DNA from 4 places in the Paenibacillus sp. J5 genome. Region 1 is predicted to be linked to each of the others. Evidence: riboswitches for the same ligand, from Rfam matches in the RefSeq annotation. Region 1 holds a riboswitch; each other region holds the start of a gene.
The links. A riboswitch is a leader RNA that binds a small molecule or an ion and turns the genes downstream of it on or off. The one in region 1 is predicted to bind cyclic di-GMP.

Region 1 (5,685 bases):
TGTACGCTAGCCGTTCCTATGTGCTTGCCTGCAAGACCACAACGCAATTCCCAGGGGGAATGTACCTATGCGTAGATCAGCCCAGTCGGTCATTGCGGTCGGTCTCGGCAGATGGGGAAAGCCTCGTGCTTATTGGCGGAGACGACCACAAGGCGGGACAAGGCAAGGATACCCGTGAGCATTACAAGGCGCTAGAGGCGTTCGGCGAGGAAGTGCTGGGACTGGATCGCATCGAGTATCAATGGTCGACCCAGGACTTGATTACATTGGACAAGATGCCTTATGTGGGAGCGATTACCGCCTCCCGTCCCGACATTCTGATTGCAACAGGATACCGAAAATGGGGAATGACCAATGGCACAGCCGCCGCGCATGTGCTGAAGGACATCGTCCTCGGCAAGGATAATCCGTATATCGCGATGTATTCGCCGTCCCGCTTCTATGCAGATCCCAGTCTGAAGCGGTTTTTCGTCGAGAATTTCAATGTGCTCAAGCATCTGGTCAAAGGCAAGCTGGAGATGCCGGATACGAGCATTGGCGCCCTGTCCAACGATCAAGGCGCTGTTATCACCCTGAATGGTGAACGCAAAGGGGCATACAGAGACCCGCAAGGCCAGCTCCACATCGTCGACACGACCTGTACTCATGTCGGTTGCGAGGTGAACTGGAATGCCGGTGACCGCACGTGGGATTGTCCCTGCCACGGCTCCAGATTTTCGTATACGGGGGAGGTCATTGAAGGCCCTGCCGAGAAGCCGCTGCAGCGCGTGCATCATGATATGCTGGATAGCCTGATGGGAGAGAATTCGGGGTACTAGCTGCTGCGTGATGCTACAGGGGAGCCTCAGCTAGGGTTCACTAGGCAAGGTCTGAGAGGCTGGCTCTCCCCTGAGCCCTAGCCGTCAGGCGAGCGCGAAAACCTGCCATGATCCGACATCTATTTACAAAATTTGCACACTCTCGTATAATCTATGTATTGCTGACTAGGTGCCTACCTGGATCGTTCGCAAGAACCAGACATTCAGCCAGAACGGCAAGGAGACGGGGTCAGCAGAGACAGGAGCGGACAGGCTCAGGTCGACGTACCGTTGGGCATATAGAGAACATATCTTGAACTGAAAAGGGCAAGCATGTCGAAAGGCATGTACGCAAAGCCATGGGCCTAAGGGGAATGCTGCTACGGTCGCCAGGCTGCCGAGTGCGAGATTGACGCATAGCTATCCTTTTCCGGGTGGCTTTTTTGCATGTCTGTCCTTTCCTCGGGGTTCATCGAAGGAGTGGAGAAAATGAAAGTTAACACCGCAACATTCAGCAAGTTCAAGCTTCCCCGCGTTTCCCTCATGTTCAGTGGCGGCATCGTCAAGCAATTGATTGTCGTCGTGAGCATCATCACCGTGGTCAACATCGCATCCGGCATCACCATCACTACGCTCAATCGGGTGGTTTCAGACGATATTGAGGTAACCAACCTGCTGGCGGAGCGGGAGGGCGGCTATCGCGAGATTAGCAACAGCATGCTCCAGACGATGCTGTATATGGTGTCTCTGATTCACGGCACCGGTTCCGGCCCCGAATCGGACAACTCCCGCGAAGCCTACATACAACAGACGCTTGAGGCGATTCCCAAGAAGCTGGATAATCTAGCGCAGGACTTCCAGGCGCTGGACGAGCAGTTCATCGCTGAAGACGGGATGCATAAATACTCTGGGCAGATCAACGTCATTCAGATGGCTTACAATAATCTGGTCAGCATTCATGAGAAGATCGACACCAATATGAGTGAATTCGATAAGCGTGATCTGCTGCAGAGTCTGCTGCAAACCTATACCGTGATGCTGCAGTATTCTACAGAAAAGCTGGACGAGCGCTTCACGAATGATATAGCCGTTACGAAGCAGGCGCTGTCCGACCGGGTGGACATGACGACTGTCGTCATCATTGTCAACATTATTGTCCTTGCCATCCTGCCTTTCCTGATGTCATACCGGGTGGCTATGAACATCCGGCGCGGCCTGCGCAGCATCACGCGGCGAATCAATGCTTACAAGGACAACGACTTCACCTATGCCGACAGCTATTCCCGGAACAATGAATTTGGCGCCATCGACCAGATGCTGCAGGAGATGGGGAATAATCTGCGCCAGACGGTCCGGTCTACTCATCATGTCAGTCAGGAGGTGCTGCGTATCTCGGAAGCGATGGATGGGCAATCGAAGCAGAACAAGAATATGTCCGAGGAGGTCAAGGACGGGGTCGACCACAGCCAGACGCTGCTTCAATCCCAGCATGACGAGACAGCCTCCATCTCCTCCATTACGGAGCAGGTGTCCGCAAGCTCTCAGCAGATCGACGCCTCCAGCCAACAGATTAACGAGGATATGCAGCAGATGCGCCAATCGGCGCAGACCGGCCTGCAGCGGATGAATACGGTGATGACACAGGTACATGAGACGATCGAGCAGTTTGCCTCTCTGATCGCCTCCTTCCGCACGACACAGGAACGGTATGGGCAAATTAGCAGCTTCCTGACCGGCATACAGGATATTAACCAGCAAACCAATCTCCTCTCGCTCAACGCTTCGATTGAGTCGGCGCGAGCTGGCGAGCACGGGCGCGGCTTTGCAGTCGTCGCCGAGGAGATTCGCAAGCTGTCTACCCAGACGGACGAGATTGCTCGCAATATATCCGCCGAGCTGCATCTGACCCGGCAGGATTTGGAGCAAAGCGCCCAGCGGATGTCCGCCTTCAACGCAGTCATTTTGCAGACGAGGGAGGCTGGCGAGCACGCTAGCTCAACCTTTGAGCAGTTAGAGGCGCAGTCGGGGATTCTGTCCGAACAGATGACAGACATCTCTGCTGCCATCGGAGAGATTAGCCGCGGCATGAACCTGATCGTCCAATCCGTAGATAATCTGGTATCGACTTCTACAGATGTGAATGGGAAGATGAACACCATGAGTGAGCTCGCCAGCCGACAATTGCACGCATCCAATGAGCTGAGCGAGCTGTCTCAGAATTTGAAGCAGAGCTCCTCGCTCCTGCAGGAGCAGACTTCGTTATTTAAAGTTTAGGCTTTTTAATGTGGAACTTTATGCTCGTTCAAACGTACTACGTATAAGTTAATTTGGAGAGGAGTTCCATAATGAACAACTATTCCCGCATGCTGCGCAAGACCGCAGCATTGTCGCTCGCTGTAGCTCTGCTGACTGCATCCGCCCCCGCCTTCGGCGCTGCTCCCATCTTGAACACTGCGGCTGCGGCTTCATCTGCAGCTCAGGGCATTCCACTGCGACCTGCAGCCGCGCAGATCGGAGCAACGGTCACCTGGGATGAAGCTACGCGTACCGCAACAGTCACACTGGGAGACAGCAAGCTAGTGCTATTCGTCGCCGAGGGCAGAGCCCAACTGAATGGACAGCCCTTCGAGATTGGGCAGCCCTTGCACGTTGTGAAGCATCAGACCCATATTCCGGCCGATCTGCTCGCCCGCGCCTTTAACGAGGCCGGGCAGCAGGACGCCGCGTCCCGGCTGGCTGCCGCGCTGCTGGCAGGCGATGCCGACTCAGCCTATGCCGTTTTAAGTCCTGCGATGAAGCAAGCCATCGGCTCGGCCCAGCAGCTCGGCGTCATGTGGAGCGGCTTCGAGCAATATCTGGGCAAGCCGGAGCAGGAGCTTGGGCGCGAGACTACCAGCAATAGCGTGCACACCAATACGGCCATTACGTACAAGTCGGCCAAGACAGCCTTTGTCTTCACGATCCGTGTCAGTAAGGACGGGCTGGTGGATGATTTCAATCTCGTGCCATCGGTGCCAAGCAAGTATCAGAAGCCCGATTATGATAAGGGCAATTATACCCAACAGGAGATCAAGCTTGGCGATGGCTCCATGGCCTTGCCGGGCACGCTGACGCTGCCGAAGGGAACTGGTCCATTCCCGGCCGTTGTGCTTGTGCACGGCTCAGGGCCGCATGACCGTGATTCCTCGATCGGAAGCGCCAAAGTATTCCGCGACCTGGCTGTAGGACTCGCCAGCCAGCAGATCGCGGTACTCCAGTATGACAAGGTCACGTATGAGCATACCGTCAAGATGTCGTCCAACCAGAAGATCACCATTCAGGAGGAGACCGTTCAGGATGCGCTTGCTGCTGTCCAGTTGCTTGCTAACACGCCAGGGATTGATAGCAGCCGCATCTATGTCGCCGGTCACAGCCAGGGCGGCTTCGCTGTCCCACTTATTGTCGAGGCAGACCGAAGCGACAGCATCGCTGGCTCCATCATGCTAGCGGCTCCGGCTGGACGGTTCCAGGACCTGCTCGCAGAGCAGCAGCAGGAGCTGCTGGCACGCCTCAAGGAGCTTAAGCTGCCAGCAGAGACGATCGCTGCTCAGGAGCAGGCGTTGCAGTTCTGGCAATCTGCTGTCGACGTGATCAACGACCGCCAATATTCCACCGATAAGCTACCCGCTCAGTTCCCGCTGCAGCCTGCCTACTGGTGGTACGCGCTGCGTGACTATAAGGCAGCGGAGACGGCTGCCAGCCAGAAGGGTCGGCTGCTCGTGCTGCAAGGTGAGAACGACTGGCAAGTGCCGTTGAAGGAGCTCACTGCCTGGAAGGATGCGTTGAAGGATCGCACCGATGTCACCTTCAAGTCCTATCCGAATGTGAACCATCTGCTTGCAGAATATAAGGGCTTATCCGTCGGCAGCGAATATTACGAGCCAGCCAATGTGTCCTTCCAGCTCATTCAAGACATGGCCGCATTTATTAATAACTCGTCGGATGCCTCAAAATAGCCCGCACACCCTGCTACAGAAGGCTTGACCCGCCATAGCAACCGCTAACGAATTGTCGTAACAGACCTGATCACTCCGATCAGGTCTGTCTGGCGTTCTCACTAATCTTACGAGGCCACCGGCATCGCCCCGGCCGCTAGGTGCCGAAGCTGTAAGCGCACAATCGCAGGGACAAGCGTGGGAATTAAGGCTTGTACAGCTATTCATCCATACCGCCCCTACTAATCTCTCATAGAATATAGCATCCCCCAACGAAAGGAGAGATTACCCATGCCAACCTTGATTAACTATAACCGTGGTCTTGTCGGGAACCAGGCAGGCCTTCCTGTCCCACCGGCAGTTAATCTTCCAGTAGGCGTAGATACGCTGCTGGTCACACTGGGCATCTATGTGGCTCAGCCGACTAATTTCCTGGAGATCCTATCAACCATCGGTTCCATTAATGCTGCTCCTACTTCTCTCGTCTACACCGTAACGGTCGATGGCATCCCTTCGGGCTCCGCCTTCCAGAGTGTCACCACCGCTACCCAGAGCGATACGACAGCCTTCCAGACGATCCTGACCAATGTCCCGGTAGGCCATCATGTCATCCAGCTCTTTGGCCGTTCGACAGTTGCACTGGCCACAGCCAACGGCCCAATCACCATCTCCGCCTCCGTATACGCTTAGCCTGCGCCAGCGGCGGCAGCTTATCGAGAGAACACGTTGCAAGCATCAAGCAGAGCCAAGGGAAGGGCATCGTCCCCGCCCCTTGGCTCTTTGCACTGTCCGCATGGCATTGGCGCAAGAGATACGTGCGGCAAGATTGCTCTGAGCGCCGACATTAGCTATGATGGAGACAGATCAACAGGACGCCCGCGGCTTCCCATGAAGAACCCACCCTATGAACCTTG
Region 2 (5,685 bases), on a different contig from region 1:
TCGTTACCGGACTTGGCTTAATGTACAATTTTGTATTTGCAGGCATTGGCTTGCTCATTACATTCGGATGTATGTTCCTCAGATCGGTGTTTGATGATCACGGGTTCCATATTGAGCCGGAAGAACTGCAAGACAAGGGGGTAAAAGCATGAGTGCACATACGCATGTAGACGGTCAGCTTCCGCATGAGCCGGAGAAAGCCACCCTTGAAGGACGCAATAAAGTTCTTGGCTTCTGGCTATTCCTTGGCGGAGAGACGGTGTTGTTCGGCACCCTGTTCGCAGCGTTTCTGGCGCTGCGCAATCAGGTAGGCGACGGCAACCCGACATCGCAAGAATTGTTCGATCTTGGGCTCGTCGGATTGGCAACTTTCATCCTGCTTACATCGAGCTTGACGAGCGTATTCTCCATTCAGGCGATGCACAAAAATCAAGTGAAGCCCATGCTGATCTGGCTGGCGGTTACCGTACTGCTGGGCGCAAGCTTCCTCGGTCTTGAAATTTATGAATTTTTCCATTATGTGCATATGGGGCATGGATATACAACGAGCGCATTCAGTTCCTCGTTCTATACGCTCGTTGGTTTCCACGGCGCTCACGTTGCATTCGGTGTAACCTGGATTACGATTCTGATCTTCCAGGTTTTGAAGAAGGGTTTGAATACCGTAACGGCTCCGAAGCTATATGTTGCCGGCATGTACTGGCACTTTATCGACGTCGTATGGGTATTCATCTTCACCGTAGTTTACCTGATGGGAAAGGTGGCGTAACTCATGGCGGGAAACCACTCTACTTCCGAGCATCAGGGCGGACGGCATAAAGTCGAAGGCCCTCAGAAGCATATTATTGCTTATATATTCTCCCTGGTGTTGACTCTCCTTGCATTCACAATGGTAGCAGCAGGCGAGATCAATACTATGTTCACGTACATTTTGCTGCTAGTTATGGCTGGCATTCAGGTCTATATCCAGATGGCATTCTGGATGCACATGAAGGACCGTGGCCATATGTATGCTACAGTGGGAATTTTAACAGGTGTGTTTGTTGTATTTACGATGGTAGTTATGGCTGAATATTGGGTTTGGTGGTAATATCGAGCCTGATTAGGCGGAGATGGGCGGTCGCGATGTAGTGACCGCTCTTTCTTCATTTTTAACATGGAGGAGGTAATCCGAAGTGCTGGGGTTGCAGTACTTTTCCTTTGAAGACTTGTGGAGTCCAGTGGTGCTCTTCGTATGCGCCGCGCTAACGATCCTGTACTTTTATATCATCGGCCCGTGGAGGGAGAGACATTATCCGCTCGAGGCGAAGGTATCCGCAAAGTCGAAAATGTGGTTCGTGTTGGGGATCACCTTGTATTATCTGTGCCAGGGCGGGCCATTGGAGCTGCTGGGTCATTTGACCTTTACCTTCCATATGACGAATATGTCGATTACGTATCTGATTGTACCTCCGCTCATTTTGCTGGGTATTCCGGCATTTGTCTGGAGGCACGTGTTCTCTGCAAGCTTCTGGAGGCCTTTTAGATGGATGATGCACCCCTTGCTGACGCTGGTGCTGTTCAACATGTTGTTCTCGATCTATCATGTACCGGTTGTGCATGATTATGTAATGGTTCATTTCACCATACATCGAATCTATTACTTGGGCATGTTGATCGCTGCCTTTATGATGTGGTGGCAAATTGTATGTCCGGTAAAGGAATGGGCACGTCTTACGGATGTGAAGAAGATGGGCTATGTGTTTGCGAATGGTGTTCTGCTGACACCAGCCTGCGCCTTGATTATCTTCTCCGGTTCGCCTTTATTTGCCATGTACAATGATCCTGAAATATGGGCCAATGCGATGGGCTACTGTGTGTCGGGCGACACCAGTCTGCTGCTGGCGCAATTCCAAGGACCAGAGTTTTTTAATTTTATGCCTGCGCTGGAGGATCAGCAGCTCGGGGGCATTGTGATGAAATTTGTGCAGGAATTTATGTACGGTATTATTCTGGCTTACGTGTTCTATCATTGGTACCGTCGCGAGCATTCCGATTCCAATGATGATGTGCCGACTCCTGAACCGGCGGGCAGCTAGGTCCAGTCAGGGGTATGAAAGGCATAGTTTGCAAAATAGCCGTCACTTGGGCGGCTTTTTTGTATCTATGCGATGAAATTGAGTGCTGAAGGGTGAGTTACACTTTGGATCAAAAAGTGCATTAAACGACATCTTACGACATTTAATTAAATCTATTGACATATTGAACCAATATATAGTATAAAATAAATAGTGTTTAAGAACTATTAATAGGGCAAACTTAGTGAAAATTAAGGGCGCAAAGCCACGGGCCTAAAGTATGATATTACTACGGCAGCCGGGTTGCACAAGTGATGCATATCTCCTATGCGTACTGTTTGCCCTTGCGTAAAGTAGGGCCTTTTTGTATTTTTCCATTTCGGTTTATGTTGTGCAAGAAGGCGTTCATTTCTGTTCGTGCATGATTGGTAAATTAGTCTTATTAGGGGATGTGTAGAACGCATGGCTTTAAGTATGGAGTATTATCAGGCAGTATCAAGGGTAGGTTCCAATGTGTTATCAGGCTATCTGGGGATGTCCGTCTCGACCTTGGAGCTGCGAGAGCAGGTTCAGCTTAGCACAGATCCTGATGTCTCGGTGAAGATCGAGATGTTGGGGCAACTGGATGGCCGCATCATCTGCGCCATGAATGAAGAGACGGCCAAGCAGATCGTCGGGCGTATGTTTGGTGGAATGGAGATTCAGCAGTTGGACGAGATGGGCTGGAGCGCTATTATGGAATTCGGCAATTGGTTTGTGAGTGGAATCGCAACCGAGTTCTCTAATCAAGGGTTGGATGTGAATATTTCGCATCCGAGCGTTGACCAGCAGCAGGAGAAGGCGTCCCTGGATCACTTTGTTGTGACGCCGCTGGAGAGCGAGTATGGTGTGATTGATATTTATTCAAAACTTGTAATCAAATCAGCTTAGAATAGGAGAGGTCAACTCAGGATGGCAAGAGTAATGGTCGTGGATGACGCTGCTTTTATGCGGATGATGATTAAGCAAATATTGACGGAATCCGGGCATGAGGTCGTTGCCGAGGCAGTGAATGGTCTGGAGGCTATTCAAAAGTATAAGGAAAATATGCCTGATATTGTGACGATGGATATTACGATGCCGGAGCTAGACGGTGTAGAAGCAGTAAAAGAAATCCGCCAAGTCCATTCCAAGGCCAAAATTATTATGTGTTCGGCAATGGGGCAACAGCAGATGGTTGTGAGTGCTATTCAGGCAGGGGCAGCCGATTTTATCGTGAAGCCATTCCAAAAGGACAGGGTGCTCGAGGCCGTACATAAGGCGCTAGGTTGATTTCTATTGCCTACATATAGATGAGAATAGCTTGTTCATGAAATCTCCCTCTGGGGAGATTTTTTGCTTTTTCGGCCGTGTGGCTTGTGCTGCAGGACATTCTGCAACAAATAGTTGACACGGGGGAGACATAGTCATTATACTGTGTATATCAATATATACAGTATAACACTGAATCCAGGAGGGTCTATGAAACATTGGCGCGGGGCAATACATCTGTTGCGCTTTGAGTTGAAGCGCGATTGGCCGTCCTTTATATTCAACATTCTATTCTACACCTATCTGGCGATTATCCTTACACCGTTCGTAGATGAGTCAACGGTCTATTATCAACGATTGAGCTGGATGGTCAATTTTCTTTATCTGTCGCTGCTTCCTTGTATGGGCTTCGCGTTGAATCGCACGATATTCCGCTACTGGCAGGATGACCTCTATAGCCGTAAGGTGGCCATGTGGCGAACGATGCCGATTGCAATCGGGGAGATTGTATGGGCAAGACTGCTTCATCTGAAGTTGATGACGGGTATAGGCATCCTCTACTACTTCGGCTTGCACTATGTGGCGCTGGATCAGCTATGGAATACGGTACCCCATCCTGTAGTTTACATGGGACAGGTCATCGTATGGTATGCTTATGCGCTCGCTATGGGTGTTACGCTTGTATACTGGGAGATCTGTTATTCTGGCAAAACCTTTGTCATCATCTCTTTTGTATATACGTTAATCTTTGTGGGCATAGCAGTGATGCTGCAGAGGATGGGGATAGATGTAAACACCTTTATAATGGGGCAGATGAACGGAAGCGGGTGGTGGATCATGCTGCTGGCTTCAGTAGTGGTGGCCGCTGCTGCTATCGTAAGCGGGGCTGCCTTAATGACGGCGAAGCTCAAGAAGCGGCCCGTTCGATGAGGAAGGAGACGAGGTGATGCTGTGTGGATTCCTATTCAGATTAATGAGATGAGCGCGGAACCGCTCTACCACCAGATTACGGTGCAGCTCCGCGCATTAATTGTCAGCGGGCAACTGGAGGAAGGCACCTTGCTGCCATCGATCCGGGAGCTGGCACAGCAGCTCAAGTGCAGCATCATTACGATCCGCCGCGTCTATCAGGATCTGGAGGTACAGGGGCTGCTGCGCACCCGGCAAGGCACTGGCACTTATGTTGCCCGAGTAGATGAGCAGGAGCGAAGCAGGCATAGGCTGCAATCTGTCGTGACGGCATTCGAAGCGGCGGTAGATGCTGCGCTGCGTGTGCAATGCACATCGGAGGAGATGGAAACGATATTGCGAGAGGTCATTGCAGCGCGGCAGAGCAAGCCGACAGAGGGGAGGGAAGCGGATAGATGACGGATACGATTATTCAGTTGGAGCAAGTTGTACTGGAGCGGGAGCACTTCCGGCTGGGACCGCTCCAGTTGGAGATTCCCAAGGGGTATATCTCAGCAATAGTGGGGCCCAATGGTTCGGGCAAAAGCTCGACCTTCCAGTTGCTGCTGCGTCAGATCATGCCAGATAGCGGTACGATTACGCTGCTCGGTGAGCGTGTGGACGATGAGAGAGGCGAGCTTGCAGCGAAGAAGAAAATCGGTTATCTGCCGGAGGAGGCCAGCAGCCAGGAGAACTGGATGCGCGGCAAGGATAAGGCTGACTTTGTCCGCTACTGGTATCCGAGCTGGAATGTAAATCGTTACAACGAGCTGCTGCGTCTGTTCGAGGTCAATGACAATATGAAGCTTGGCAAGCTATCCAAGGGCTTGCGCCGCAAGCTGGATCTGGCGATTACACTGGCGCACAGTCCAGAGCTGCTGCTGCTGGATGAGCCCTCCTCGGGTCTTGACCCGATCTCCTGGAAGAAAATGCTCCATGTGCTGCAGCAGTATATGGAGGAGGACAATCGGACGATTGTGATGGCGACCCACATTATGGATGAGGTCAAGCGGCTGGCAGATTACATTATATTTATGGCGAACGGGCGCTTGCTGGGCGTCTATGAGAAGGATGAGCTGCTGGGCAATTGGCATGCCTTCTTCCTCAAGGAGCAGGATGCAAGTGAGCTCAGACTTAGGCAACTGCCTGGGATGGAGAGGCTGGAGGCAGTAGGCGGCGGCTTCCTGCGAGTCATATCGAGCGAGGCCAGAGCGGCCGAGCAGTGGTTGATCGCGGAGGGCTGGAGCATTAACGGTCAGCAGCCGCTGGAGATGGACGACATCTTAGAGGTTCTGATGGCGATAAGCGGTTAAGCCCGTAATACAATCTAAGCAGCGCTGCCATGGCAGAGGAAGCTTGGGCGATAATCTATAACTAAAGGAAGTGTATA
Region 3 (5,685 bases), on a different contig from region 1:
CATATGTGTGTTCGCTTGTGCCGATATTGTAGTCAATGTGCTCATGGAGGAGAAGTTCACTCAGGTTAACGGCCTGACTTCATGGGGAATCGTTCTCTGCGGGCTATACTTTCTCATTGCTATCCAGGGCTACAAGGTGTTCCACGTAGTACAGTTGGATCAGAAAGATGTGTTTGACAGCATGAGCACAGGAATCATCGTGCTGGATGAGCATGGAATTGTAGTAGACATCAACTCGGTGCTCAGGCCGTTGTTCAATCTGCGACCAGGCGATATTTTGGATATGTCCCGCTTCTTGGCGCCCTTGCATATTGTCGGGAATATGGACGTATTTCTGTCAAAGTACGAGCAGCGCAGCCCGGAGGGAGCGCAGGTCGAGATTACGCTGGGCAATGATACGCATATGTCCATCTATACAGCGCCGATATTCGATTCGAACACGCTGTTGCTCGGCCGGATTATTACCTTTCAGGATATTACGGAGCTTCGTCGTCAGGTAGACGTTACACAACGTCAGAATGAGGTGCTGCTGGAGCGCAACCGGGCGTTGATATTAATGCAGGACGAGCTATATAAAACGAACCAAATGCTGGAGCAAATGGCGGTAACAGATAGCTTGACCGGCTGCTACAACCGACGCTATCTGATGCAGCAACTGGAGCATGAAGTGATGACGAACATGAGATACCAGATTCCATTTGCGATCTTTCTGTTTGATATCGACCTGTTCAAAAATGTCAATGACCGATTCGGGCATATTATCGGCGATGAGGTGTTGTCCAGCACGGCTGCGGTTGTCAAGAAGGCGCTGCGCCGGACGGATATTTTAGCCCGCTATGGCGGGGAGGAGTTCTCTGTTTATCTGCCCCATACCAATCAAGAGCAGGCGATGCTGCTTGCACAGCGCGTGAAGGAGGCCGTGGAATTCAATATTATTCAACCTGGACAAGGCAATCAACCGATCGGAGTGACGATCAGTCTTGGCATGCTGGCTATCGACAAGGGAGGACGCATCTCTGTTGATAATCCGAAGGCGTATCTGAGGGAGCTGTTCTCTGAAGCTGATGCGGCCTTATATGAAGCAAAGAACGGTGGACGAAATCGGATCGTCTCCATGTATAGAAAAGCATGAGACGTGCAGTCTCTTGCAGCGAGCAGCCTTTGAAGGGGGAGCTGAAGGTCTGCTTGCCAGTTGAATGAGGCGCCGCTACAAGTCCAATGCCAGTTGCAGGCTGAGGAGAGCTTGGGCTTGTTACCGCCTGCTTGCCACTAATGTGAGCCCGCAGCCTGTATGCCAGGTTGTAGGCCTTTCTTAATCCAGCATCGAAAAGGGCGATAACAATGAGAAGAGTGAATATCGGGTCAGTCCGGTCGGGAGAACGGCTGGCCAAACCAGTTCTGCGGGAGAACGGACACGTTCTGCTAGGTCTGGGGGTGGAATTAAATGATCGCTTTATCGATCGACTTCGTGATATGGGGGTCGATTATGTATTCATTGAGGATCATGTAACGGATGACATTATGCCGGAGGAGGTTATTCGCGAGGAGACGCGCAAAAATGCAGTGGATTCTGTGTATAAGACGATGAATTCCATTATGGATAACCCGGCGACCAAGGGAAGAGCTGTGGCTCCAGAGCTTGGACGCACCTTTCGCAATGTGTTCGGGCAAATCCTGCAGGATCTTATGGGGCGTCGAGAGGTACTGGTCAATCTGGAATCGATTCATACCAGTGATGCGTACCTGTTTCAGCATTCTGTTAATGTCGCTGTACTGGCGGGTATTATCGGACTCGCCAAAGGCTATAACCGCAATCAGCTTGAGGATCTGGGCATCGGGGCGTTGTTGTTCGATGTGGGCATGACCCAGGTGCCGCAGGAGCTGCTGAAGAAGAAGGCAGCGCTCACGAAAGAGGAAATGCAGGTCGTGCAAAAGCACACAGTCGAGGGCTTTAATCTGCTTCGCCACCAGTATGATCTATCGCTGCTGTCGGCACACTGCGCGCTACAGCATCATGAGCGCTATGACGGGACAGGCTATCCGCGAGGCTTGAAGAAGGACGAGATTCATGAGTATGCCCAGATTGTCGCCATTGCAGATGTGTATGACGCGCTGACATCGCCGCGTCCACATCGCCCGCGCTATACGCCGTCCGAGGCGATCGAATATTTATTTGCTGCAGGTAATTCATACTTTGACGTCAATCTGATTCGCCTGTTTTGCAAGCATATCTCGATTTATCCGATTGCAACGACCATACAGCTTAATTCGGGTCAGATCGGAGTCGTCAGTGCAAATGATTCATTGGCTGTCCACCGCCCGACAGTGCGCATTATTCAGGAGGCGGATGGGACGAAGGTGAAGGAGCCGTATGAGATTGATCTGAAGGACAGTCTCCATCTGATGATCTCCAAGGTTCTCTAGTACGTGCAGCCGACAAGGGTCGGTAATGAATTATACGAAAAAGGCAAACTTGTCTAAAGGCAAGGACGCAAAGCTATAGGGTCTAAGGTTCGTTATAAGCCGCACAATATCGGGCAACAATGCTGGTAAGTGTAGTTTATAATTCAATGCGCAGGTACGCTGTGGAAGCAGCTTCGATGCGCTTGCGGCAGCAATGTCGGAATGATTGGCAGCCTGGCTACCGTAACATTATGCATAGATTCCCGTACTGGTACGGGTGGCCAGGCAGCTACCGCAAGGTAAGCTGTTTTTTGCGTTATGGTGTGAGTGATGTGCCGGAGCATGACAATCAGCTATTAATTTATTGGCGCGCGATGTGCTTGCTGCCTTGCTGCCGGTCTGGAGGAAGATAGGATGATTAAAAGCGGAGTTTCCCAAGCTGTCGGCATGCTGCTGCTTGTCGCTCTTCTGGCAGGAGCCTGGAGGGACGGCTTGTACTTCGATGCGGATTATTATGGATTTGCGGCCTCGCTTCAGCTATCCGCAGCGTGCTTGCTCGTCTTCAGCATCGCAACGGGCAGTGTCAGCCCATGGGGCGGAAGGTCTTGTCCACGGCTGCGACGCAGTATTCCGCCATGGGAGAGGCTGCTTGCAGGCTGGCCATTTCTGTTATCCATCGCTTATCTGCTGCATCTGGCTCAAGAGCCGGTATCCATGCAGCATACGATCTCGGAGGCGCTGCGCTGGGCAAGCAGCGGCGCCTGGCTCCTGCTGACCTGCTATGCGGTCTCGTGTAGGGGCGGCAGGCTTGGCCTGCTGCTGGCGCTTCAGCTTACCGGAGGGGCAATCGTCTGGACGGGTCTTGGGAGCTGGCTTGGGTGGCTCCACCTTCCGAAGGCACTGCTAGGCAGTGGCAATGCACAGATCTCTGCGCTTGGGTATCGACTGGCGGGCTTGTTTCAGTACCCGAACATGCTGGCCGTTGTGCTGGGCAGTTTCTTCGTATGGTATCTGCTGCAGCTTGTACGCCCGCTGCCAAGCGGATGGCATGGCAATAGACGCCTCCCAGCGCGACTGCAGGTACTGCTCCCGGCGCTGCTGCTAGCGCCGACACAGGCAGCGCTGCTGCTGACCGAATCGCGCGGCGCCTGGCTCATCACCGCCCTCGGCTGGCTATGCACGCTGCTCGTAATGCGCGGAGGCGAACGCGCTGCCTTGCTGCGTTGCTCAGCGGGCTCGCTGCTCTGCGCGGTGCTGCTCTGCCGCGTGCTGGTGCAGCAGAGCCCCGCTGTGCAGGGGCACGTCGCACCGCCTGCGGTCAGCGCGCTCGTCATTGCGCTGGCGCTGGGTGGCGCCGCGTTGCTGCTGGCACTGCGCCAACCGCTGCGCCAGCAGCCGCGCAGCGGCCGCCGCGTGCTCGCCAGCAGCGCTTGGAGCTGGGGCGCGCTCGCCGCAGTGGTCGGCTCAGCGCTCTGGCTGCTGCCGCAGGCGCTGGGCGGGCGTCTTGGCAGCGGCCAATATGAGACAGCCGGCGCGCGGCGGCTGCTCTATGAGGATGCGCTGCGGCTCTGGCGCGAATCACCGTGGCTAGGCTTCGGCGGCGGTGCCTGGCGTGTGCAGTTCGAGCGCATCCAGCAGCAGCCCTATGTCGGCAGCAGAGTGCACAGCGCTTATCTGGACATCCTGCTCGATCTTGGCGCAGTTGGTCTGGCGCTGCTGGCGGTAGCCCTGCTCCTTAGTCTCATCGCGGTGAGCCGCCGCTCCGCCTTCATCTGGACGCTGCCGCCGCTGGTGCTGTTGGCGCATGGCGCGATCGATTTGGACAATGCCTTCGGCTTCTACTGGATGCTGCTGCTGGCTTATCTCGCCCTGTATATGCTTCCGCAGGAGGCCGCAGGCGGCAGTGGACAAGTCCAATCGCGGGTGAATAATACGCTAATAGTTGAGGAAAGGCCGATAGGCGTGGGCGACCCGGTATGCCTGCCTCCAACTCCAGCCTGCCCATCCCGTGAACGCAAGCGCTCTGAAAGGGAAGCTTGGGATTCCGGGCCGGGTGTCGCTTCTGCTGTGGATGAAGAGGCTGGCGTGCATCGTTCTGGCAGGTGGAGGCGGCTCGCTAAGCGAACGGGTCTGGCCGTGCTGGCGTTAGGGCTGCTCCTGGGCGCGGGGATCGCGCTCCGTCTGCATCTGGCGCAGGCGGCTTATGAGGAGGCCAGCCGTCTGCCGCTCTCGCAGCGGCAGGAGCCGCTGGAGCGCTCCCTGAGGCTGAATCCCTACGAGCAGCAGAGTCGGCTGGCACTCGCGCCGCTGCTTGCGCCGTCTGCCCGCCTTGAGCTGCTTGAGGATGGCCTGCGATACTCGCCACAATCGTCCGACCTGCTATGGGAGCTGGGGATAGGCCATGCGGAATCGGGCGCCTGGGAGCAGGCAGCGCACTACATGGAGCTGGCGTTGCAGCGCGATCGTTATAATAAGGAACGGCAGACGAGGGCTGTTATCGAGATGGAGAAGCTGGCTCGACAGCTCGCCATGGAAGAGAAGCAGCAGGAGTCCGGCTATGCCGCCTCTGCAGCGCTTGCCTTGTATGCGCGCTATGAGCAGCTCGCACGCGAGCTGGCGGAACGTTCACATACTGCCAATGACCGGCGGTTTGAGCTGACGCTACTGGCTCAGCAATATGCGGAATATAGCAGGGGGCTGCTGCAGGGAGCCAAGTAATGCCCATGCGCCATCCGTCCAATCCAAAGCTGCATCCACCGAATAGGATGTATGAAAGCGATAGGGAGGAGAGGGAATCATGGCAGTTGCAAGGGTAAGACCGCCGCTCAAGGATAAGGCGGGAGCCAAGGGAGGCATCCCGCGCCGTGTCAAGCCGATCGCCAAGTCGAACCAGACCGGCCCGACTCTGAGCCGTCTGACGGTGCTGTGGGTGCAAACGAACGGGGTGCCATTTGATACGACGGGATTTTTTGCAAGAATATATAGCGGAGGGACGCTTGTTCAGACGGCTTCCTTTGACCGTTATGGCGTCGTCCGATTCAGCAGCATTCCGACGTTGACCAACCGCAATTTCGTTATTCGTGTATTCAGCTCGGCAGGCGTACAGTTCCGCGAGCGGTCGATTCCTGCGGGCGTAGAGGCCTTTGCGATTATCGGCTAAGGCTTCGCTTGCCCCATAGCAGCCCCATCATCTGACCACACTACCTCACAGACAGCTCCAAAAACCTGCGACAACGCCTGCACTCCAGGCTAATCGCAGGTTTTTCTCTTGTGTGCTCACGC
Region 4 (5,685 bases), on a different contig from region 1:
GCGGCTCGGATCACGCTTGGCATTCAGCGAGCGAACCAGCTCCTCCAGCTCATAATCCTGATGCTCGAAGGTATCCAGCAGCGCCGATCTCACCTCGTTCAGGAATCCTGCGAACGTCTTGCCACGCTCGGGATAGCAGCGAACCGGCAGCGTATTGACCAGCATGCCCACCAGCCTCAGGGCATCCTCATGCATGCGTCCTGCGACAGGAACACCGGTGATAATGTCCTCCTGATTCGTATAGCGGAACAACAGCGTCTGATAAGCGGCGAACAAGACCATGTACAGCGTCGCTCCCCGCTCAGCGGCGAACCGCTTAAGCTGCATTACCGTATCCTTAGGCAATTGCAGGGAGATCGTATCTCCATCATAGCTCAGCTTCGCCGGGCGCTCCTTGGACGAAGGAAGCTGTAGAATCGGCAGCTCTCCAGACAGCGTCCGCGCCCAATATTCGGCGGCATTCGGCCTATATGGCTGGCGCTCCTCGCGGTTGCACCATACCGCATAATCTGAGAATCCAATTCGAAGCTCCGGCAGACTCTCTCCGTTGTACAGGCTGGACAGCTCCTCAAAGAGCAGATTCGCCGAGATGCCGTCGACAATGATATGGTGAACGTCAATCAGCAGCACCCTTCGCTCAGGCGAGAGCCGGAAGAGCCACGCCCGCAACAACGGCGCTGAAGACAGATCGAACGGCTGTATGCACGCGCGAAGGCTGGCATCCAGCTCCTGCTCGGAAACATCCATCTGTAGCAGCTCGAATGGCACATCCGTATGCACTCGCTGAACAATCTCATCCCGCTCCCAGTGCAGGGAGGTCCGCAGCGCGTCATGCCTGGCAATCAGAGCACGCAGCGACTGCTCCAGCCTCTCATGGCTTACCTCGCCATCGATACGGAACACGAATGGCGCATTATACGCCGTACCGACCTGCTCCATCTGCTCGATGAAGTACAGCCTGCGCTGAGCGGGAGCTACCGGATAGACCTCGCTGACCGGCGCTCTGGCGATCGGCTCCATCATTGCCGTGGTCGCCTCCACTTGGGCTCCTCCCGATACAGCCTGCTGGCGAAGCAGCTCCGCGCACAGCCATTCCGCCTGCTCCCTCACCGTGATGCGCTCATACAGCATGGACACCGGCACGCGCATGGCGAGGCTGCGCTCCAGCTTCGTCTGCAGCATCGCCGCCTTCAAGGAGTCTCCTCCGAGCTCGAAGAAGGACTCGCAGGCTCCGATCCCCCCGGCGCCGAGCACCTCCTGCCAGCGAGTAGCCACCATGACCTCCAGCTCACCCTGCGGCTCCTCCTTCGTCTCCAGCTCCCGTTCTCCTGCTGGAGATGGAAGCGGCAGCGCCCGCCTGTCTACCTTGCCGTTGGCTGTGAGCGGCAGCGCCTCTAATTGAAGCAGCTTGGCCGGAATCATATAATTCGGGAGCTGCTCCGCCGCGAAGGCCGCCAGCTCGCTGGCCGCCAGCTCTCTATCCGCTACATAGTAGCCGCATAGATACTTCGCGCCCAAGGCATCCTCACGATCGATTACGATCGTCTCCAAGACAGCCTCATGCTGGAGCAGCCGGTGCTCGATCTCGCCGATCTCGATGCGGAAGCCGCGAATCTTCACCTGATGGTCGATGCGACCGAGAAATTCCACTGTCCCTTGCTCTGTCCACCGAGCCAGGTCGCCTGTACGGTACATTCTGCCGCCTGCGGCAAGCGGGCTAGGAGCGAACTTCTCCGCCGTCATCTCCGGCTGATTCAGATAACCTCGCGCAAGCCCATCGCCAGAGATGCACAGCTCGCCTGGAATGCCAATCGGCTGCAACTGCCCGAAGGCATCCACAATATGGAGCCGCGAGTTGTGAACCGGATAGCCGATCGGAATATTCGAGGACAGCGCCGTGACCGGGTACGCGGTCGTGACCACCGTATTCTCCGTCGGGCCATAGCAATTGTACAGTGTGTAGGTCTGCTTGCGGAACGTCTTGAGCTTGTCTCCTCCAGTCAACAGCACCCTTAGAGATGGCAGCTCACGCTCCATGAATTGCTCACAGAACTGTGTAGGCAAAAATCCGATCGTAATGTCCTGCTCCACACAATATCGCTGGAGCTCCCCGGCATCCAGCCGCAGCTCCTCCGGCAGGAGGTGAATCGCAGCGCCAACGAGCAGATAAGGGAAGATCTCCCATACCGAAGCATCAAAGCCAAAGCCCGCATACTTGATCGCGCGATCCTGGTCGCTTACTTCAAATTCTCTCTGATGCCAGGTACAGAGATTGATGAGCGAACGATGCTCAACCATGACCCCCTTCGGCCTGCCTGTTGAACCTGAGGTATAGATCACATAGGCAAGATCATCCGGCTGTGCCTGCCTGTCCAGCAGATCATCCGCACCCTGCCGAGCTTCGTTCTCCCAAGTGACCGTCCCCTGAGTGGCTGCCCCTGCCTGCACAGCCTCGGCCGCGCATAGAATCTCCCCATCGAACCCGGACAAGCCGTCCCTCGGCATTCCAGGCTCGATGACACACAGCCGTGTACCGCTATCCTGCAGCATGTAAGCGATACGATCGGCAGGATACGCCGGATCAATCGGAAGATACGCCGCCCCCGTCTTCAAGATCGCCAGTACGCCCGTCAGCATCTCCAGTGAAGGCGAGGCCATAATTCCGACGATCTGTCCCGGCTCGGCTCCTCTGCGCCGCAGTTGCCATGCCAGGCATTCCGCCCGCTCATTCAGCTCCTGGTAGGTTAGCCGTTCTCCCCGGCATACTGCTGCCGTAAGATGCGGCGCACGCGCCACCTGCTCCTCGAAGAGTGCATGTACGGTCGTATCGGACGGATACGCCATATCCGTCGAGTTCCAACTGGCAAGCAGCTCACACTCCTCCGCCGTCAGTAGCTCCACATGTCCAAGCGGAAGCTGTGGCGTATGCAGCCACGCCATGATCACATGGCGCAGATGCCCTGCCAGGCGGTGGATAAATGGCTGTGCAAAAAAGGCTGGCGCATATAGCACTTCCAGCTTCCCATCATCATATTGAATAATCAGATCGTATCGATGCTTCAGCTCTTCCGCAGGCACGCCCTTTCCCAGCAGCAGTCCCGTATTCAAGCTAGGCATCTCCCCTCCCAGGCCACATAGCTCTGTGGTCTCCTTCAGGGATAGAGCCGAACGCTCCCTGTCTGCAAGCTCAGCATGAGCCTGCAGCATATGGGTATGTATCGGCGCATTAGCATCTGTATGTATAATAAATGGAACCGTATGTTCTGCCGAACGAATGACTGCAAAAGCCGTCTGCTCCATTCGCAAGTATCTGCTCAGCAGTGCGCTCCAGGCACCACATAAGAGCGATTCATTATTTACCCCTCCCCATTCACAAGCCTCGTGAAGCTGCGCTTTATCCTCCATGAGCCATGAGTCTATGGACTCATGCTTCCATTGCTTATCCTGTGATGCAGCCGAATATAGCCTCAAAATCGAAGGCTCCCCCAGCAAGTCAAGCTCATTTGTCCATTTCGTCCGGTTCCATGCCTTTGCTTCCAACTGGTTCATTTTCATTGCTCCTTTTGAGTGTGTATGAGAGTAGAAGAATGAAAGCAAAAAAATAACTCTACTTGCCGAAAGTAGAGTTACATTTTAAGAAAATGAAGCATTCTTAAGTTCGGCAACTGGCTGGCATAGCGTTCCCGCTGTAGCCCCTGTAGCTTTGCGTCACTACCTTTCGATAGGTTTGCCCTATTCAGTTGTCACATAAAACCATCATATGAGTTACAAGTCCTAATATATCATAGTTGATATAAAAATACATGCATGATTTTGTGAAATTTCGTATACAAAATAGTATAAAAGTAAGTATGTAAAAGCAAAGTTATAGCTAATTATGACTTTTGTCATAGAAAAACATCAATAAACCTTGACCGATATTAGGAGTAAACCTATTAGGGGCCAAGGTTGAATCGTGTCAAAAAAGTGGACTAGCGGGCGTTCTTAATAATGCCCTTCGCTGTCGCAGCCGTAATCCACTTAGGGAATTCATTCAATAACTGATCGTACAGTTGCTCATCCGATACGTTCTCTATATCGTGCAACTGGAAGAAGCCTGCGTTGTCTACGATCCGCCCCTTCATCGTATCTAATTCCTTCAATACTTTAAAATTAGAGGTTCCGATTCCAACAAACTGCCAGAATACAGGCTGGACCGCCGAATTGGCTATGACCTTCCGAATTCTCTTGTCCACTCCACCGTCATTAATAAAAATAATGAAGACCGGGGTATCCCCAGGTTCCTCATCGATATATTTGCGAAGCACATCCTCCATAACGAGCGGCTCGTTATTGCTCCTGAACTTGGAGATCGCCGGGTTATCCAGCACCTCTCTGTTCACATAGCCTGGGAAGTCATGCTCCGTTACCGAAGGCAAGCGGCTGAACTCCGAATCATAGACCCAGACATCCAGTGTCGCATTATCATCAAACTTGCAGGCAACCGCCAGAATGCGTTCCACAACCTGTTGGACGGTTCCCTTCCTGTATAGCTGTATCATTGAGCCTGAGATGTCCAGGACGAGACCTACCCGTGCGACCACGCCGCTCAGTTGCTTCTTTTCTAGTGTAATCTGCACCAGTCGCTTGCGCAGATCAATCGGCGTCTGAGGCGGAGCCTCTTCCTTCAGGGGAACAGGAGTCTCCACCGCTGCTGCTGCTGCAGGCTCTTGACTGCTGCTCTCTTCGACCTCCAGTCCGAAGCTTCTGCATAATGCTTCCAGTCCACCGTAGTAACCGCTCCCGATCGCGTTGAATTTCCATTCTCCGTTGTGCCTGTACAATTCCCCTGCCACGACAGCCGTTTCCTTGGTCAACTCGGCTCCGTATTCATAGCGGTACAGCTCGGCTCTGGTCTGCCCATCTCGGATACTCACATATAGGCCGGACACATCTTGCATCGTATAGCCCAACTGCTCTGCTTCATGAATCGTGACCGTGAAGGCAATCGCTTCAATCTGACTGTCTACACGATCCAGCCATACTGCGATCTGCTCCTTCCCTCCGCGATCGGCATCCGCTGTGTGGTGGACGGAACCGCCCCGTTCCTCAGGATTGCCATAGAAGATAAAATGCTCATCCTGCTCACATCGTCTGCTTGCAGACAGCATGAATGCCGCCGCATCAATGTCCATCGTCTCTTTACCGACCTGCCAGCCAAAGCATATCAGAATGGACGATAATCGTCGCCCCTTCGTAATATCTACCTTCTGTCCCTTGAGCAGCTTCATCGATGTGCCGCCTCCCTATAATAACTAGTCCATCATGGATGAGTCGATCAACCTTCCCTCTGCCGCAGCGCCTCATACAGCAGCACCGTAGTCGCCATAGCAACATTGAGCGATTCGGCCTTGCCGCGCATCGGGATGCGCACGGTCTCGTCCACCAGACGCTCAGCCTCGGGCGACAGTCCCTTCGACTCATTGCCCATGACGAGCCAGGTTGGACCTGTCCAGTCGCAGCCATAGCAGGAGTGCTGTGCCTGCAGACTCGTGCCCAGCAGCCGCATGCCGCGGCGCTTGCCCTCAGGCAACAGCTCTCCCAGATCAGCATGAAGCACAGGCAGATGATACAGCGAGCCCATCGTAGAGCGCACCGTCTTCGGATTGTAGAGGTCGGCGCAGCCTGCCCCCAGCACCACAGCAC

Region 2: it holds a riboswitch for cyclic di-GMP, as region 1 does, so the genes downstream of both, ACY1JZ_RS08170 (chemotaxis protein CheX) here and ACY1JZ_RS19620 (methyl-accepting chemotaxis protein) in region 1, are expected to answer to the same signal.
Region 3: it holds a riboswitch for cyclic di-GMP, as region 1 does, so the genes downstream of both, ACY1JZ_RS08910 (O-antigen ligase family protein) here and ACY1JZ_RS19620 (methyl-accepting chemotaxis protein) in region 1, are expected to answer to the same signal.
Region 4: it holds a riboswitch for cyclic di-GMP, as region 1 does, so the genes downstream of both, ACY1JZ_RS14090 (non-ribosomal peptide synthetase) here and ACY1JZ_RS19620 (methyl-accepting chemotaxis protein) in region 1, are expected to answer to the same signal.

The regions. Positions count from the first base shown of each region.
Region 1 covers NZ_JBUEDD010000011.1:65,123-70,807, forward strand. The annotation lists gene ACY1JZ_RS19615 (FAD-dependent oxidoreductase) at 1-818, shown strand, start outside; cyclic di-GMP riboswitch class I at 1,114-1,199, shown strand; gene ACY1JZ_RS19620 (methyl-accepting chemotaxis protein) at 1,287-3,071, shown strand; gene ACY1JZ_RS19625 (alpha/beta hydrolase family protein) at 3,143-4,792, shown strand; gene ACY1JZ_RS19630 (hypothetical protein) at 5,063-5,461, shown strand.
Region 2 covers NZ_JBUEDD010000004.1:157,030-162,714, forward strand. The annotation lists gene ctaD (cytochrome c oxidase subunit I) at 1-152, shown strand, start outside; gene ACY1JZ_RS08155 (cytochrome (ubi)quinol oxidase subunit III) at 149-769, shown strand; gene ACY1JZ_RS08160 (cytochrome C oxidase subunit IV family protein) at 773-1,090, shown strand; gene ctaG (cytochrome c oxidase assembly factor CtaG) at 1,176-2,078, shown strand; cyclic di-GMP riboswitch class I at 2,282-2,368, shown strand; gene ACY1JZ_RS08170 (chemotaxis protein CheX) at 2,520-2,987, shown strand; gene ACY1JZ_RS08175 (response regulator) at 3,009-3,368, shown strand; gene ACY1JZ_RS08180 (hypothetical protein) at 3,558-4,277, shown strand; gene ACY1JZ_RS08185 (GntR family transcriptional regulator) at 4,299-4,715, shown strand; gene ACY1JZ_RS08190 (ABC transporter ATP-binding protein) at 4,712-5,608, shown strand.
Region 3 covers NZ_JBUEDD010000004.1:323,316-329,000, forward strand. The annotation lists gene ACY1JZ_RS08900 (histidine kinase N-terminal 7TM domain-containing diguanylate cyclase) at 1-1,132, shown strand, start outside; gene ACY1JZ_RS08905 (HD-GYP domain-containing protein) at 1,342-2,424, shown strand; cyclic di-GMP riboswitch class I at 2,457-2,649, shown strand; gene ACY1JZ_RS08910 (O-antigen ligase family protein) at 2,818-5,121, shown strand; gene ACY1JZ_RS08915 (hypothetical protein) at 5,201-5,563, shown strand.
Region 4 covers NZ_JBUEDD010000007.1:13,484-19,168, reverse strand. The annotation lists gene ACY1JZ_RS14090 (non-ribosomal peptide synthetase) at 1-3,549, opposite strand, end outside; cyclic di-GMP riboswitch class I at 3,658-3,742, opposite strand; gene ACY1JZ_RS14085 (vWA domain-containing protein) at 3,972-4,670, opposite strand; partial or broken gene ACY1JZ_RS14080 (TerD family protein) at 4,752-5,270, opposite strand; gene ACY1JZ_RS14075 (TrmH family RNA methyltransferase) at 5,318-5,685, opposite strand, start outside.